2 regions of the Variovorax boronicumulans genome follow, and region 2 is predicted to be linked to the other one. Evidence: predicted binding sites of a transcription regulator. Region 2 holds the regulator's gene; the other holds the start of a gene.

The links. The regulator sigma-54, encoded in region 2, starts transcription at its own class of promoters, with help from an activator protein. The targets are predictions, from matches to a motif close to TGGCANGNAANCTGCTTT.
Region 1: the regulator sigma-54 is predicted to act here: its motif matches at 2,331-2,348, upstream of VHAB30_RS05395 (nitrate regulatory protein).

What each region holds. Positions count from the first base shown of each region.
Region 1 is NZ_BKDH01000001.1:1,158,847-1,166,408, reverse strand. It holds gene VHAB30_RS05410 (Hsp20/alpha crystallin family protein) at 1-333, shown strand, start outside; gene VHAB30_RS05405 (alpha/beta hydrolase) at 524-1,282, shown strand; gene tsaD (tRNA (adenosine(37)-N6)-threonylcarbamoyltransferase complex transferase subunit TsaD) at 1,218-2,279, opposite strand; gene VHAB30_RS05395 (nitrate regulatory protein) at 2,380-3,645, shown strand; gene VHAB30_RS05390 (CmpA/NrtA family ABC transporter substrate-binding protein) at 3,964-5,211, shown strand; gene ntrB (nitrate ABC transporter permease) at 5,225-6,148, shown strand; gene VHAB30_RS05380 (ABC transporter ATP-binding protein) at 6,145-6,954, shown strand; gene VHAB30_RS05375 (type IV pili methyl-accepting chemotaxis transducer N-terminal domain-containing protein) at 6,980-7,562, opposite strand, start outside.
Region 2 is NZ_BKDH01000003.1:120,823-128,384, reverse strand. It holds gene argS (arginine--tRNA ligase) at 1-594, shown strand, start outside; gene VHAB30_RS23295 (SPOR domain-containing protein) at 609-1,376, shown strand; gene VHAB30_RS23290 (thiol:disulfide interchange protein DsbA/DsbL) at 1,533-2,177, shown strand; gene lptA (lipopolysaccharide transport periplasmic protein LptA) at 2,300-3,019, shown strand; gene lptB (LPS export ABC transporter ATP-binding protein) at 3,016-3,810, shown strand; gene rpoN (RNA polymerase factor sigma-54) at 3,828-5,417, shown strand; gene VHAB30_RS23270 (phospholipase D family protein) at 5,428-7,044, shown strand; gene VHAB30_RS23265 (LysE family translocator) at 7,049-7,562, opposite strand, start outside.

The DNA of each region.
Region 1 (7,562 bases), on a different contig from region 2:
CCCCGTGCCCACGACCGCGCCTTCGAGCGCTTCGTGAACGAGGCTTTTGCCGGCGCCCGCCGCTCGCCCCTGGTCGAGCAGGACGACAAGAGCTGGACCCTGTCGCTGGACGTGCCCGGCCTGTCGCGTGAAGACCTGTCGGTGGCCATCGAAGGCGCCGTGGTCCGCATCGAAAGCAAGGCCGAAGCCAAGCGCCAGATCAAGCTCGCCTACGAGCTGCCGCAAGCCATCGACCTGGCCACCAGCGAAGCCAAGCTGGAGAACGGCGTGCTGACCCTGAAGCTGGGCAAGCTGGTGCCGGCAAGCCAGGTTTCGAACTTGCAGATCAACTAGTCCCGGCGATGCCCCCACGAAGAAAATGTTAGTGACAGCTTGTTTTGACTTTAAACAAGCGCCGTATTCACAATAGTGCCGGATAACGTCACATGATGTGACGATTTATTAGTACTTTCTTCTTCGTGGGCATCTCGTAAACGCATCGAGTTCCCGGGCGGTGCGGACAGCGGGTGTGCCTCAAGGCACCATGAAAACGCACCTGCAGTCAGCCAATGACAACGAACGGTCCGACACGCTCCTGATCTTCCTGCCAGGGGCCTACCTCAAACCCGAAGAGTTCGAGCGCGAGGGTTTCATCAGCGCCGTGCGCGAGCGGCACCTCGCAGCCGACGCACTGCTGGTCGATGCGGACGTCTCCTACTACTACGACCAGACCCTCAGCGAGCGTCTGCACGCCGACGTCATCGAGCCCCAGCGGGCCAAGGGCTACACCTCGATCTGGCTGGTCGGCATTTCCATCGGCGGGTTCGGTGCGCTGATCCACGAACTGGCGCGCCCGGGCTCGGTGGACGGCATCGTGGCGCTGGCGCCCTACCTCGGGCGCCGCGTGCTCGGCGCCGAGATCAAGAAGGCCGGCGGCCTGCGCGCCTGGCAGGCGCCCACCGGGCCGCAGCCCGACGAGGAACCCGACCGCAAGCTCTGGCCCTTCTTCCAGCAGTACCTGGCGCCGAAGCCTTCCCAGGACCTGCCGCCGCTGTACCTGGGTTTCGGCCTGGCCGACCGCTTTGCCAGCAACCACAAGCTGCTGGCCGACGCCCTGCCGCCGGGGCGCGTGTTCACCACCGAAGGCGGCCACGACTGGCCCGAGTGGCGCCAGCTCTGGCGCAACGTGCTCGACGTGCTGCCGCTGCCCTCGCTGGGGCGTGCACGGCAGCAGTCGGCTACGCGGTTTCCGGCAGCGGCGTCTCGGGCGTCATCAGCGATGCCATCGGCCATCGCGGCTTGACGTCGAAGGCATAGCGCTCCGAGGCCTGCGACAGGCCCGACTGCAGCCGCATCGCGGCGGCCATGGCGATCATGGCGCCGTTGTCCGTGCACAGGTGCAGCTCGGGGTAGTGCACGCGCACCTTGCGCTTGGCGCAGGCCGCGTTCAGCTGCTCGCGCAGGTTCTTGTTGGCCCCCACGCCGCCCGCCACCACCAGCCGCTTCAGGCCGGTCTGGTCCAGCGCCGCGAGCGACTTCTTCAACAGCACTTCGACGATCGCCGCCTGCGTGGAGGCGGCCAGGTCGGCCTTGCGCGCCTCGAGCTGGTCGCCGAGCTTCTTGGCCTGCGTGAGCACGGCCGTCTTCAGGCCGGCAAACGAAAAATCGAGATCGCCGCTGTGCAGCAGCGGGCGCGGCAGCTTGAAGGCCGCGGCGTCGCCGCCTTCGGCCAGCTTCGCGAGCCAGGGGCCGCCGGGGTACGGCAGGCCCATGAGCTTGGCGCTCTTGTCGAAGGCCTCGCCGGCCGCGTCGTCGATGGTTTCGCCGAGCAGTTCGTAGCGGCCCACGCCGTCGACCCGCATCAGCTGCGTGTGGCCGCCCGACACCAGCAGCGCCACGAACGGAAACTCGGGCGGGTCGGCGCTCAGGAACGGCGACAGCAGATGCCCTTCGAGGTGATGCACCCCCAGCACCGGCTTGCCCAGCGCCACGCCGAGCGCGCAGGCCACGCCCGCGCCCACGAGCAGCGCGCCGGCCAGGCCCGGGCCGCGCGTGTAGGCCACCACGTCGATCTCGGCCAGCGAGCGTCCGGCTTCGGCCATGACGGCTTCGGTGAGCGGCAGCACGCGGCGGATGTGGTCGCGGCTGGCCAGCTCGGGCACCACGCCGCCGTAGGCCTGGTGCATGGCGATCTGGCTGTGCAGCGCGTGCGAACGCAGCAGCGGCAGCGCGTCGCCGTGCGACTCGACCAGCGCCACGCCGGTCTCGTCGCAGGATGATTCGATTCCCAACAAGAGCATGGCGCCGAGTGTAGGGGCCGCCCGCCGGCGGCGCCCGCGAAGGGACAAGCGAGGCACGGAAGTTGCACGAGCGGAAGGCGCCCCTTCTGCGCCCCCACGAATGACTTCCGGCCTGAGCTTCCTGATCGCCGCGCGCCGATGCGAGATCGACGCGCTGGACCAGCTCGCGCGCACCAGCGAGCTGGTCGGCGCCATCGGCCGGCTCGTGCATGCGCTGCAGCGCGAGCGCGGCATGTCGAATGTGTTCCTGGCCTCGCACGGCGGGCGCTTTGCCGACCAGCGCGGCCCGCAGATCGCCGAATGCCTCGCGCTCGAGCAGCAGGTGCGCGCCGGCTTCGACCGGCTTGAGGCCGAGCACCACCGCGCGGTGGGCGCCGGCCATGGCGCGCGCCTGTTCAGCCGCATCGCCTGGGTGCTGCCCGGCCTGGACGCCCTGCCCGCGCTGCGCCGGCGCATCGACGCGCTCGAACTCCAGCCGGCACAGGCCGTGGCCGCCTTCGCCAAGCTCGTGGCCGGCCTGCTGGCGGTGGTATTCGAGGCGGCCGACGGCGCCACCGACCCCGAAATCTCGCGCCTGCTGGTGGCGATGTTCAACTTCATGCAGGGCAAGGAGTTCGCCGGCCAGGAGCGGGCCTTCGGCGCCGCCGCGCTCGCGCTGGGCCGGGGCGACGACGCGCAGCGCCAACAATGGCGCCACCTCATCGAGTCGCAGGAGCGCTGCTTCCAGGTGTTCATCGATTTCTCGGGCGACGCGGTGCGCACGCTCTGGCACGACAGCCAGTCGGACGCCGTGCTGGCCGAGCTCGAGCGCCTGCGCCGCAAGGGCGCCACCTCGGTGCCGGCCGACGCGCTGCTGAGCCAGGCCTGGTTCGACTGCTGCACCCGGCGCATCGACGCCATGCAGACGGTCGAGAACCGCCTCTCGGCCGACCTGCGCGCGCTGTGCGACCACAAGACCGCCCAGGCGCGCAGCGAACTGGCGGCCTACCGGCAGCTGCTCGGCACGCTGGCCCCGCAGGCCGGCGGCGCGCTGTTCTTCGACGATGCCCAGCAGGCGCAGGACGCCACGCCGGCGCAGCTGGGGCGCCACCTCGAGCGCTCGGTGCTCGACATGGTCCAGGAGCAGTCGCAGCGCCTGCAGGCCATGAGCGACGAACTCGACACCGTGCGTGCCTCGCTCAACGAACGCAAGATCGTCGAGCGCGCCAAGGGCCTGCTGATGGCGCACCGGCGCCTGAGCGAGGCCGAGGCGCACAAGATGCTGCGCCAGACCGCCATGAACCAGAAGCGCCGCCTCGTCGACGTGGCCGAGTCGATGCTGGCCATGGCCGACTACCTGCCGCTCGAACCTGCACCGCGGCGCTGACCCGGGCCGCTTGGATTGGTGCAGCGCACAACAGTTGTGCGTAGCCCGGTTTCGCAGGCCGACTGGAACTTTCTCCCGCACCGGCGCGCCCTGCCAGCTATCTTTTCCATAGCTCCCAACGGCAGTTGCGAGCTGGCACACCGCTTGCATGGAGCTTGTCACAGACCGCAAGGTCTTCAGGCAGGTTGCACCCAACGGCGGGTGCGGCCCACCGAACCGGACAAAGGCGTCCCCATCCCGCAAGGGCTCGTTCACGAGCAGCCCCTGCGCGGTGCGGACGCCTTTTCGTTTTTGTCTTTCACTTCTGGAGCCCCGCCCATGTCCGATCTGCTGCTGAAAACCAAACTGAGCCGGCGCCGCGTGCTGCAGGCCGCCGCCCTCGGCGCCGTGGGCATCGACCCGGCGCTGCGCGCCGCCGTCTGGGCCCAAGGCTCGGACAAGCCCGAGAAGGAAGAAGTGAAGATCGGCTTCATCCCGCTGACCGATTGCGCCAGCGTGGTGATGGCTTCGGTGCTGGGCATCGACAAGAAGTACGGCGTGAAGATCGTGCCCAGCAAGGAAGCCAGCTGGGCCGGCGTGCGCGACAAGCTCGTGAACGGCGACCTCGACATGGCGCACGTGCTCTACGGCCTGGTGTACGGCATGCACCTGGGCGTGAGCGGCCCGAAGAAGGACATGGCCGTGCTCATGACCCTCAACAACAACGGCCAGGCCATCACGCTGTCCAAGAAGCTGGCCGACAAGGGCGCGGTCGATGCCGCCTCGCTCGCCAAGCTCATCGCCAAGGAAAAGGGCGAATACACCTTCGCCCACACCTTCCCCACCGGCACGCACGCCATGTGGCTCTACTACTGGCTCGCCTCGGCCGGCATCGATCCGTTCAAGGACGTGAAGAACATCACCGTGCCGCCTCCGCAGATGGTGGCCAACATGCGCGTGGGCAACATGGACGGCTACTGCGTGGGCGAGCCCTGGGGCCAGCGCGCGATCATGGACGGCATCGGCTTCACCGGCATCACCACCCAGGACATCTGGAAGGACCACCCCGAGAAGGTGCTGGGCTGCACCGCGGAGTTCACGAAGAAGTACCCGAACACCGCGCGCGCCGTCACGGCCGCGATCCTCGAGGCCGGCAAGTGGATCGACACCGGCCTGCAGAACAAGAACAAGATGGCCGAAACCATTGCTGACAAGAGCTACGTCAACACCAGCGTGGACGCGATCAACCAGCGCATCCTGGGCCGCTACACCAACGGCCTGGGCAAGAGCTGGGACGACCCCAACCACATGAAGTTCTACAACGGCGGCGCCGTGAACTTCCCCTACCTGTCGGACGGCATGTGGTTCCTCACGCAGCACAAGCGCTGGGGCCTCTTGAAGGAGCACCCCGACTACCTGAAGGTGGCCACCGAGATCAACCGCATCGACATCTACAAGCAGGCCGCCGCCGCGACGCAGACGCCCGTGCCCAAGGACGTGCTGCGCACCAGCAAGCTCTTCGACGGCACCGTCTGGGACGGCAAGGACCCGAAGAAGTACGCCGAGTCTTTCAAGCTCCATGTCTGAGGAGAAACGCACCATGGTCAGCGCTGTCTTCCATTCCCCGCTCGACGCCGTGGCCTCGCAGGTCGCCGCGCCCGTGGTGTCCAGGCCCCTGGCACCCGCCCCTGCTGCGGCCGTTGCGGCGGCGGCACCCGTGCCGCGCACCCGCGCGCCCCTCGATCTGCGCGCCTTCTGGATGCGCGTGCTCCCGCCGTTCCTGGGCTTCGGCCTGCTGGTGCTGGTGTGGGAGATCGTGGCCATGAAAAGCACCACCGGCTTTCCTTCGCCGCTGGCCACCTGGCAGCAGGCGCTCACGGTGTTCAGCGATCCGTTCTACAGCAAGGGGCCGAACGACCAGGGCGTGGGCTGGAACGTGCTGTCGTCGCTGCAGCGCGTGGCGCTGGGCTTCGGACTGGCGGCAGCGGTCGGCATTCCGGCCGGCTTCGCCATCGGGCGCTTCGAATTCCTCTCGCGCATGTTCAACCCGCTGATCAGTTTGTTGCGCCCGGTGTCGCCGCTCGCGTGGCTGCCCATCGGCCTGCTGGTGTTCAAGGGCGCCAACCCGGCCGCGATCTGGACCATCTTCATCTGCTCGATCTGGCCGATGGTCATCAACACCGCCGTGGGCGTGCAGCGCGTACCCAGCGACTACATGAACGTGGCCAAGGTGCTCAACCTCAGCGAATGGAAGATCCTCACCAAGATCCTCTTTCCCGCCGTGCTGCCCTACATGCTCACGGGCGTGCGCCTGGCCGTGGGCACCGCGTGGCTGGTGATCGTCGCGGCCGAGATGCTCACGGGCGGCGTCGGCATCGGCTTCTGGGTGTGGGACGAGTGGAACAACCTCAACGTCGCCAACATCATCATCGCGATCTTCGTGATCGGCATCGTCGGCCTGGTGCTGGAGTTCGCGCTCATCAAGCTCGCCACCGCATTCACGTTCGAAGAGGTGAAGTCATGAACGACGACAGCAAGTACATCGAGATCCACAACGTCGAACAGGCGTTCAAGACGCCCAAGGGCCGCTTCGTCGCGCTGCGCGACGTGAACCTGAACGTGGCCAAGGGCGAGTTCGTCACGCTCATCGGGCACTCGGGCTGCGGCAAGTCGACGCTGCTGAACCTCATCGCCGGGCTGACCACGCCCACGCAGGGCGTGCTGCTGTGCGCCAACAAGGAGATCAAGGGCCCGGGTCCCGAGCGCGCCGTGGTGTTCCAGAACCACTCGCTGCTGCCCTGGCTCACCTGCTTCGAGAACGTGTACCTCGCGGTCGAGCGCGTGTTCGCGGCCACCGAGAACAAGGCGCAGCTGCGCGAACGCACCGACGCGGCACTCGCGCTGGTGGGCCTCACGCCCGCGGCGCAGAAGCGCCCCGGTGAAATCTCGGGCGGCATGAAGCAGCGCGTGGGCATCGCCCGGGCGCTGTCGATGGAGCCCAAGGTGCTGCTGATGGACGAGCCCTTCGGCGCGCTCGACGCCCTCACCCGCGCCAAGCTGCAGGACGAGCTGCTCGCCATCGTGCAGAAGACGCGCAGCACCGTCGTCATGGTCACGCACGACGTCGACGAGGCCGTGCTGCTGAGCGACCGCATCGTGATGCTCACCAACGGCCCGGCCGCCACCATCGGCGACGTGCTGGCGGTGGACATCGCGCGCCCGCGCAACCGCGTCGCGCTGGCCGAAGACCCGGCCTATGTGCATGCGCGCAAGGCGGTGATCGATTTCCTCTACACGCGCCAGGCGCATGTGGAGAAGGCTGCGGCCTGACCCGGCAGGCGCAGCACGACGGGCATCAAGACATGATGACCTGCAGGCTGTGCTCGTACCACCCCGTGAGGCGCTCGAAGGTGTCCACGAGCGCCTCGCTGGAACGCACCAGCGTGGCGCGCCCCTCGGCGCTGTCGAGCGCCTGCACGCCGCCGACGAGGCGCAGCCACTCGTCGCGCGCGCTCGCCAGCCCGGCACGGATCTCGGGCGAACTGAGCGGCGCGCGCTCCAGCTCCAGCAGCGCGGCTTCGAATTCGTTCATGGTCGGCAGCAGCCGTTCGCGCGAGGCGCCAGCCGCGAGCGTCGAGGCCAGCAAGGCGTCCTTGGCGAGGCGCTGCGCGCGCATGCGCTGCCGTCCGCAGATGTTGACGATGCGCAGCGCGCGCCGCGCACCCGAGGCCTCCAGCGCATCCGTCAGCGACTCGGCCGCCGACAGCAAGGCCTCGCCGCGCGCATCGATCGCGGCCAGCCCTTGCGATGCTGGCTTGGCAACCAGCAGCGCGGCCAGCGCGAGCCACGCGGCCTGCACCTCGCCGAGCGCCTGCACGCCGGCCGGCCCCAGCTCGAGGGCCGTCAGATGATCCAGCGTCTGCTGCACCCGCTCGGTC
Region 2 (7,562 bases):
GGCATTCCCGAGGGCTACCCCGACTACGTGCTGCACACCATGGTGCGCGTCATGAAGGGCGGCGAAGAGGTCAAGATCAGCAAGCGCGCCGGCAGCTACGTCACGCTGCGCGACCTGATCGAGTGGACCAGCACCGATGCCGTGCGCTTCTTCCTGCTCAGCCGCAAGCCCGACACCGAATACACCTTCGACGTCGACCTGGCGGTCACCAAGAACAACGACAACCCCGTGTACTACGTGCAGTACGCCCACGCGCGCATCTGCTCGGTGCTCGCGGCCTGGGGCGGCGACGCGGCCGCGCTCAAGGCGGTCGACCTGTCGCCGCTGGACAGTCCGGCGGCCCAGGCGCTGATGCTGCTGCTGGCCAAGTACCCGGCCATGCTGACGGCGGCGGCGAAGGATTTCGCCCCGCACGACGTGACTTTCTACCTGCGCGAACTCGCGGCCAGCTACCACAGCTACTACGATGCCGAGCGCATCCTGGTGGACGACGAGCCGGTCAAGCTGGCGCGTCTCGCACTCGTCGCAGCGGCCGCGCAGGTGCTGCACAATGGCCTCGCGATCCTCGGCGTCAGTGCGCCGAGCAAGATGTGAATCACCCTCTGAACATGAAGAAGACAAGCAGACAACGCGGCAACATCGTCATCGGGCTGATCATCGGCCTGGTGCTCGGTCTGGGCGTCGCCCTGGGCATCGCGGTCTACGTCACCAAGGTGCCGATCCCGTTCGTCAACAAGACGCAACGCGGCGGTGCCGAACAGGACGAAGCCGAAGCCCGCAAGAACCGCGACTGGGACCCGAACGCGCCGCTGGCCGGCAAGGCCGGCGCGCCCAAGCCGGCGGCCACGCCACCGGCCGCCACGGCCACCGGTCCGGTGAACCCGATCACCGGCGCCCCCGTCACCGCGGCACCGGGCACGGCGCCCACCACCGTCACCCCGCCGGTCACCGCCCCGGCCCCCGTGGTGGTGGCGCCCAAGCCGGCGCGCCCCGCGCCGGTGCCGGCCGAAGCCAACGCCCTGCCGCCGTCGAACGATCCGCTGGGCGACCTCGCCCGGGCCCGCGCAGGCGGCAGCACGACCACCGCGTCCGCCGCGCCGAGCCACACGGCCGCCGCGCCGTCGCCGTCGGGTGCCGACCCCTTCATGTACTTCGTGCAGGCCGGCGCCTTCCGCACCACCGACGACGCCGAGGCGCAGCGCGCCAAGCTGTCGCTCATGGGCGTCGAGGCCAAGGTCACCGAGCGCGAGCAGGCCGGTCGCACGGTTTACCGCGTGCGCGCCGGCCCGTTCAACAAGAAGGACGACGCCGACCGGCTCAAGGAACGGCTCGACGGCGGCGGTCTCGAATCGGCGCTGGTGCGCGTGCAGCGCTGACCCGTCAGCGCCTTTCTTGAACAGCCTTTAAGCTCTCGCCCGCGCGGCATTCGCCGCACTCGTTTGTCAATTCCAGCGCCTCGGTCGCGCCGTCCATGGGGAACTCCCGGCGGCGCGCCGGCTCTGTACTGCGGTACCCACAGGAGAACCTTTTCCATGAAACGTCGTGACTTTTCGCTGGCCGCCACTTCGATCGGGCTGCTTTCGCTGGCTGCCGTTCCGGCACACGCCCAGCGCGCCCCCAAGGCCGGCACCGATTTCCTCGTGCTCGACAAGCGCGTGCCCGTCGATGCACCGGCCGGCAAGGTCGAGGTGGTCGAGTTCTTCTCGTACAACTGCCCGCATTGCAACGACTTCGAGCCCTCGCTCGAAGCCTGGGTCAAGGCAGCCCCGAAGGAAGTGGCGTTCCGCCGCATCCCCGTGCCCTTCGTGGGCAACGACGTCGAAGCCAAGCAGCGCCTGTACTTCACGCTCGAAGCGATGGGCAAGCTCGACGAGTACCACCCGAAGGTGTTCGCCGCCATCCACGCGCAGCGCCAGAACCTGAACGGCGACGCCAACATCCAGGCCTGGGCCGAGCGTGCCGGCCTCGACGGCGCCAAGTTCAAGGAAACCTTTGCGTCCTTCGGCGTGGCCAGCAAGGCCCGCCGCGCAGCGCAGCAGACCGAGGCCTACAAGGTCGCCGGCGTGCCGGCCCTGGCCGTGGCGGGCCGCTGGTATGTGGACGGCGAAACCGCCGGCAGCATGTCCAAGGTGCTGCAGGTCGCGACCTTCCTCATCGGCGAAGCCAAGAAGGGCTGACCGACCCGACGACCTGGTTCTTCGGTCGAATGCAAGGCCCGCTTCGGCGGGCTTTTTCATTGGCGGCGGTGGGCAATTGCCATCCCACGCATACAATGTTTCAGAGCAAGTTTCGTGCCTTTATGACATTGCCCTCCATCCCCACATTCCCCACCCTTCGTCGCCTCGGCCGCCTGGCTTTCGGTGCGCTGTTGCTGGCCGGTGCCGCCTCGGGCGCCCTGGCCGAAACCGCCGACCGCACCAAGCCGATGAACATCGAGTCCGACTCGATGCGCTACGACGACCTGAAACAGACCAGCGTGTTCACCGGCAACGTGCTGGTCACGAAGGGCACGATCATCATCCGCGGCGCGCGGCTGGACGTGCGCCAGGACGCCGAGGGCTACCAGTACGGCGTGGTCACGGCGGCGCCCGGCAAGCTGGCCTATTACAAGCAGAAGCGCAACGCCGGCGACGAGTGGATCGAGGGCGAGTCGGAAGTCATCGAGTACGACAGCCGCGCCGACAACGTCAAGTTCATCCGCCGTGCCGTCATGCGCCGGCTGATCGGCGCCACGGCCAACGACGAGAGCAGCGGCGCGCTGATCGTCTACGACCAGAGCAACGACACCTACACCGTCAACGGCTCCCTCGTGCCGCCGAACGCCGGCGTCTCGGCGGGCGGCGGCGGCCGCGTGAAGGCCATCCTCACGCCGAAGGCCGCCGCGGCCCCGGCAGCGGGCGGTTCCGCACCGGCAGCCGGCGGCAAGAAGCCCGCGGCCCCGGCACCCACCCCCGCGCCCGGCGCCGGGCTGCGCCCGAGCACCACGCTGGGCGGCACCGAAGGGGAAGGGCGCAAGTGATCGAAACCGCAGGAACCCAGACCGCCGACGGCATTCCGGGCAGCCGCCTCGTGGCGCGCGGCCTCAAGAAGAGCTACGGCAGCCGCACGGTCGTGAAAGACGTCTCGCTCGACGTGCAAAAGGGCGAGGTCGTCGGACTGCTCGGCCCCAACGGCGCGGGCAAGACCACCTCGTTCTACATGATCGTCGGGCTGGTGCGCGCCGACGCCGGCGAGATCACCATCGACGGCGAGCCCATCGCCCACATGCCCATCCACCGCCGCGCGCGCATGGGCCTGAGCTACCTGCCGCAGGAGGCCTCGATCTTCCGCAAGCTCACGGTCGAGGAAAACGTGCGTGCCGTGCTCGAGCTGCAGCGCGAGCCCGACGCCAACGGCCGCATGATGCCGCTGACCAAGCAGCACACCGAAGAGCGCTTGGCCGACCTGCTGGCCGACCTGCGCGTGGACCACCTGCGCGATTCGCCCGCGCTCGCGCTGTCGGGCGGCGAGCGCCGCCGCGTTGAAATTGCACGCGCGCTGGCCACCCAGCCGCGCTTCATCCTGCTGGACGAGCCCTTCGCCGGCATCGACCCGATCGCCGTGATCGAGATCCAGCGGATCATCAGTTTCCTGAAAGAGCGCGGCATCGGCGTGCTCATCACCGACCACAACGTGCGTGAAACGCTGGGCATCTGCGATCACGCGTTCATCATCAGCGACGGGCACGTGCTGGCACAAGGCACACCCTCGGAGATCGTCGACAACGCCGAGGTACGCAGGGTGTACCTGGGCGAGCACTTCCGCATGTAAGGGAGGGTCGGGTCTCCATGAAGCAAGGGCTGTCCCTTCGCGTCTCGCAGCATCTGGCGCTGACGCCACAGCTGCAGCAGTCCATTCGCCTGCTCCAACTCTCCACGCTCGAACTGAGCCAGGAGGTGGAGCAGATGCTGGACGAGAACCCGTTCCTCGAGCGCACCGCGGAAGAAGCGGCGCGCGAGGAATTCGGGCTGGACACGGCCGACGCGCCGGTGCCGCGCGACGACGCGGGCGAGGGTGAGGCCGAGTTCACGCCGTCCGCCGCCAGCACTTCCTCCACGTCCAGTGACACCAGCACCTCGACCCCCGACACCGATGGCCCCGCCGCCGAGATCGCCGAGCGCGAGCCCGACTGGGAAGGCGACGGCACCGTCGACATGGCGCCCGACGACAGCGAGTGGGGCAGCGATGCGCCCGCGCGCCAGAACAACCTGGGCGACGACGAGCGTGCCGATGCCACCGAACTCGCGCGCAGCCAGGAGTCGCTGCAGTCCTTCCTGCACCGCCAGGCGTTGAGCCTGCGGCTCAATGAAAACGACTGCGCCGCGCTGCGCTTCCTGATCGAGTCGCTCAACGACGACGGCTACCTCGAAGACTCGCTGCCCGCATTGGCCTCGGGCCTGGCGGGCGACGACAACGACCAGTTCGACGACCTCGTGCACCACTTCCAGGTGGCGCTGGGCCTGCTGCAGAGCCTGGAGCCGGTGGGCGTCGGCGCGCGCGATCTCGGCGAATGCCTGAGCATCCAGCTGAAGGCGCTCGCCAGCGAAGACGAGACCGAGGCCGAAGCGCTCATCCGCAAGACCGCCATCGCGATCTGCAAGCAGCCCATGGAGCTGCTCGCGCGGCGCGACTTCAAGCGCCTGGCCACGCTCACGCGCACCAACGAAGACCTGGTGCGCTCGGCGCTGCAGGTCATTGCGCGGCTCGAACCCAAGCCGGGGCGCCGTTTCGTCGACGTCGAACGCAACATCGTCATCCCCGACGTGATCGTCACCAAGACCGGGCGCGGCACGAACGTGAAGTTCCGCGTCATGCTCAACCCCGAGGTCATGCCGCGCCTGCGCGTGCACGACATCTACGCCGGCGCGCTCAAGTCACACAAGGGCGAAGGCAGCCAGGCGCTGTCTCAGCGGCTGCAGGAGGCGCGCTGGTTCATCAAGAACATCCAGCAGCGCTTCGACACCATCCTGCGCGTGAGCAACGCCATCGTCGAGCGCCAGAAGAGCTACTTCGTGCACGGCGAGCTGGCCATGCGCCCGCTGGTGCTGCGCGAGATCGCCGACGAGCTGGGCCTGCACGAGTCGACCATCTCGCGCGTGACCACCGCCAAGTACATGGCCACGCCCTTCGGCACGGTCGAGCTCAAGTACTTCTTCGGTTCGGCGCTGGGCACCGAGACCGGTGGCAATGCGTCGAGCACCGCGGTGCGCGCGCTGATCAAGCAGTTCGTGAGTTCCGAGAGCATCAAGAAGCCGCTGTCCGACAGCCAGATTTCCGAGATGCTGAAAGAGCAGGGCATCGAGTGCGCGCGCCGCACCGTCGCCAAGTACCGCGAAGCCTTGCGCATCGCACCGGCCAACCTGCGCAAAGCCCTGTAGAAAGCCCACAATGACCCGTCGCCTGCTGTCGCGCTGGGGGCATTGGGTCTTCGCCCTCGTGGCTGCATCGCTGTTCGCCGGCTGTGCCACCTTGCCCGACGACGCACCGCGCCCGCCCACCAAGGCCATCGCCGTCTCGGCCGACACCGCGCTCGGCAAGATCGCGCTGGCCTCGCAGCCCGACCCCGACCTCAGCGGCTTTCGCCTCATGCCCGGCGGCGACTTCGCCTTCGACACGCGGCTGCAGCTGGCGCGCCGCGCGCAGCGCACGCTCGACGTGCAGTACTACCAGATCGAGAACGACGAGACCGGCCGCTACCTGTTGCGCACCCTGCGCGATGCGGCCCAGCGCGGCGTGCGCGTGCGCCTGTTGATGGACGACCTGTACACGTCCGGCGAAGACGAGCTGCTGCTCGGCCTGGCCGCCACGCCGAACGTGGAGCTGCGCCTGTTCAACCCGTTCCCGGCCGGGCGCGGCAGCCTGCTCAAGCGCTTCACCGCATCGCTGTTCGACTTCAGCCGCGTCAACCGCCGCATGCACAACAAGCTCTTCATCGCCGACGGCGCGATGGCCGTGGCGGGCGGGCGCAACATCGGCAACCAGTACTTCCGCCGCACCACCGGCCCCAACTTCATCGACCTCGACACCTTCGTCACGGGTGCGCTGATCCCGCGCCTGGGCGTGCTGTTCGACCAGTACTGGAACAGCCCGCACGTGCGCCCGATCGGCGCGGTCGTGCACACCGACCTGCCGCGCGAGGAGCTGCAGCGCCGCTTCGACGCCGCCACCGGCCCCGACACCACGCCGCCGCCGCCCAGGCCCGCGCCCAACGACCTGCTCGGCTACAGCCCGGTGGCCGACGACCTCGACGCCGGCAAGCTGGGCCTGATCTGGACCACCGCCGAGGCGTATGCCGATTCGCCCGACCGCGTGATCGGCAAGACCGCGTCGTACGGCGGCGTGCCGCTGCTCGACGTGGACAGCGTGCGCTACAACGTGGTCGAGCAGATGCGCCGCGCGCGCAGCGAGGTGACGCTGGTGTCGCCCTACCTGATTCCGGGCGCGTCGGGGCTGGAGGTGATGCGCGAGATCCGCGGACGCAACGTGAAGATCAGCGTGGTCACCAACTCGCTCGCCGCCACCGACGAGCCGCTGGTGCACACCGCCTACCGCCGCTACCGCGCCGACATGCTGGCGCTGGGCGCCGAGCTGCACGAGCTGAGTTCCGCGCGCACGCGGCGCAGCGTGCGCCTCGGCCTCTTTGGCACGTCGGTGGGGCGGCTGCACGCCAAGTCGGCGGTGATCGACCAGCGCATCCTGTTCGTCGGCTCGATGAATTTCGATCCGCGCTCCGAGATTCACAACACCGAGATCGGCCTGTTCATCCGCAGCCCCGAGATGGCGCAGCAGACCTTGAAGCTGCTCGACGTGCTCAAGCAGCAGGGCGCCTACCGGCTGCGCTTTGCCGAGGGCGGCGATGCAGCGGCAGTCGGCTCGCGGCGCATCGAATGGGTCAGCGAGGAAGGCGGCAAGACCACCGTGCTGCACGAAGAGCCCGACTCGGGCTTCTGGGACCGCACCATGCTCGAGCTGCTGTCGCCGCTCACGCCCGAGAGCCTGCTCTAGCGCCTCAGGTGCCGCGAACGGCCGACCACACGAGCCGCAGGCCCAGCAGGCCCATCACGCCGCCGGCCGCGCGGTCGATCCAGGTCTTGTAGCGCAGGTAGGCCGCGCGCGGCGCGGCCGAGGACAGTGCCAGCGCGACGATCGCGTACCAGCCCGTCTCGATGCAGAAGATCACGGCCGGCACCGCGAGCGCCAGCACCAGCGGCACCTCGCGCGGCAGGAAGGCCGCGAAGATGCTCGCGTACACCACCGCCGTCTTCGGGTTGCTGATCTGCGTGGCCAGGCCGAGCAGGAAGGTGCGTCCGCTGCGGCCCTGGCTTCGGGGCGAGGCGTCCGTGTCGGGCGTGATCGCGAGCGGCTGCCGCGCGCCGCGCCAGATGCGAAAGCCCAGGTAGATCAGATAGGCGCCGCCGAAGGCCTTGATCGCGAGGTACAGCGCCGGCACCGCGAGGAACGCTGCCTGCAGCCCGGCCAGCGCCGCGATGGAGAACGCCAGCCCGCCGGCGCCCATGCCCAGC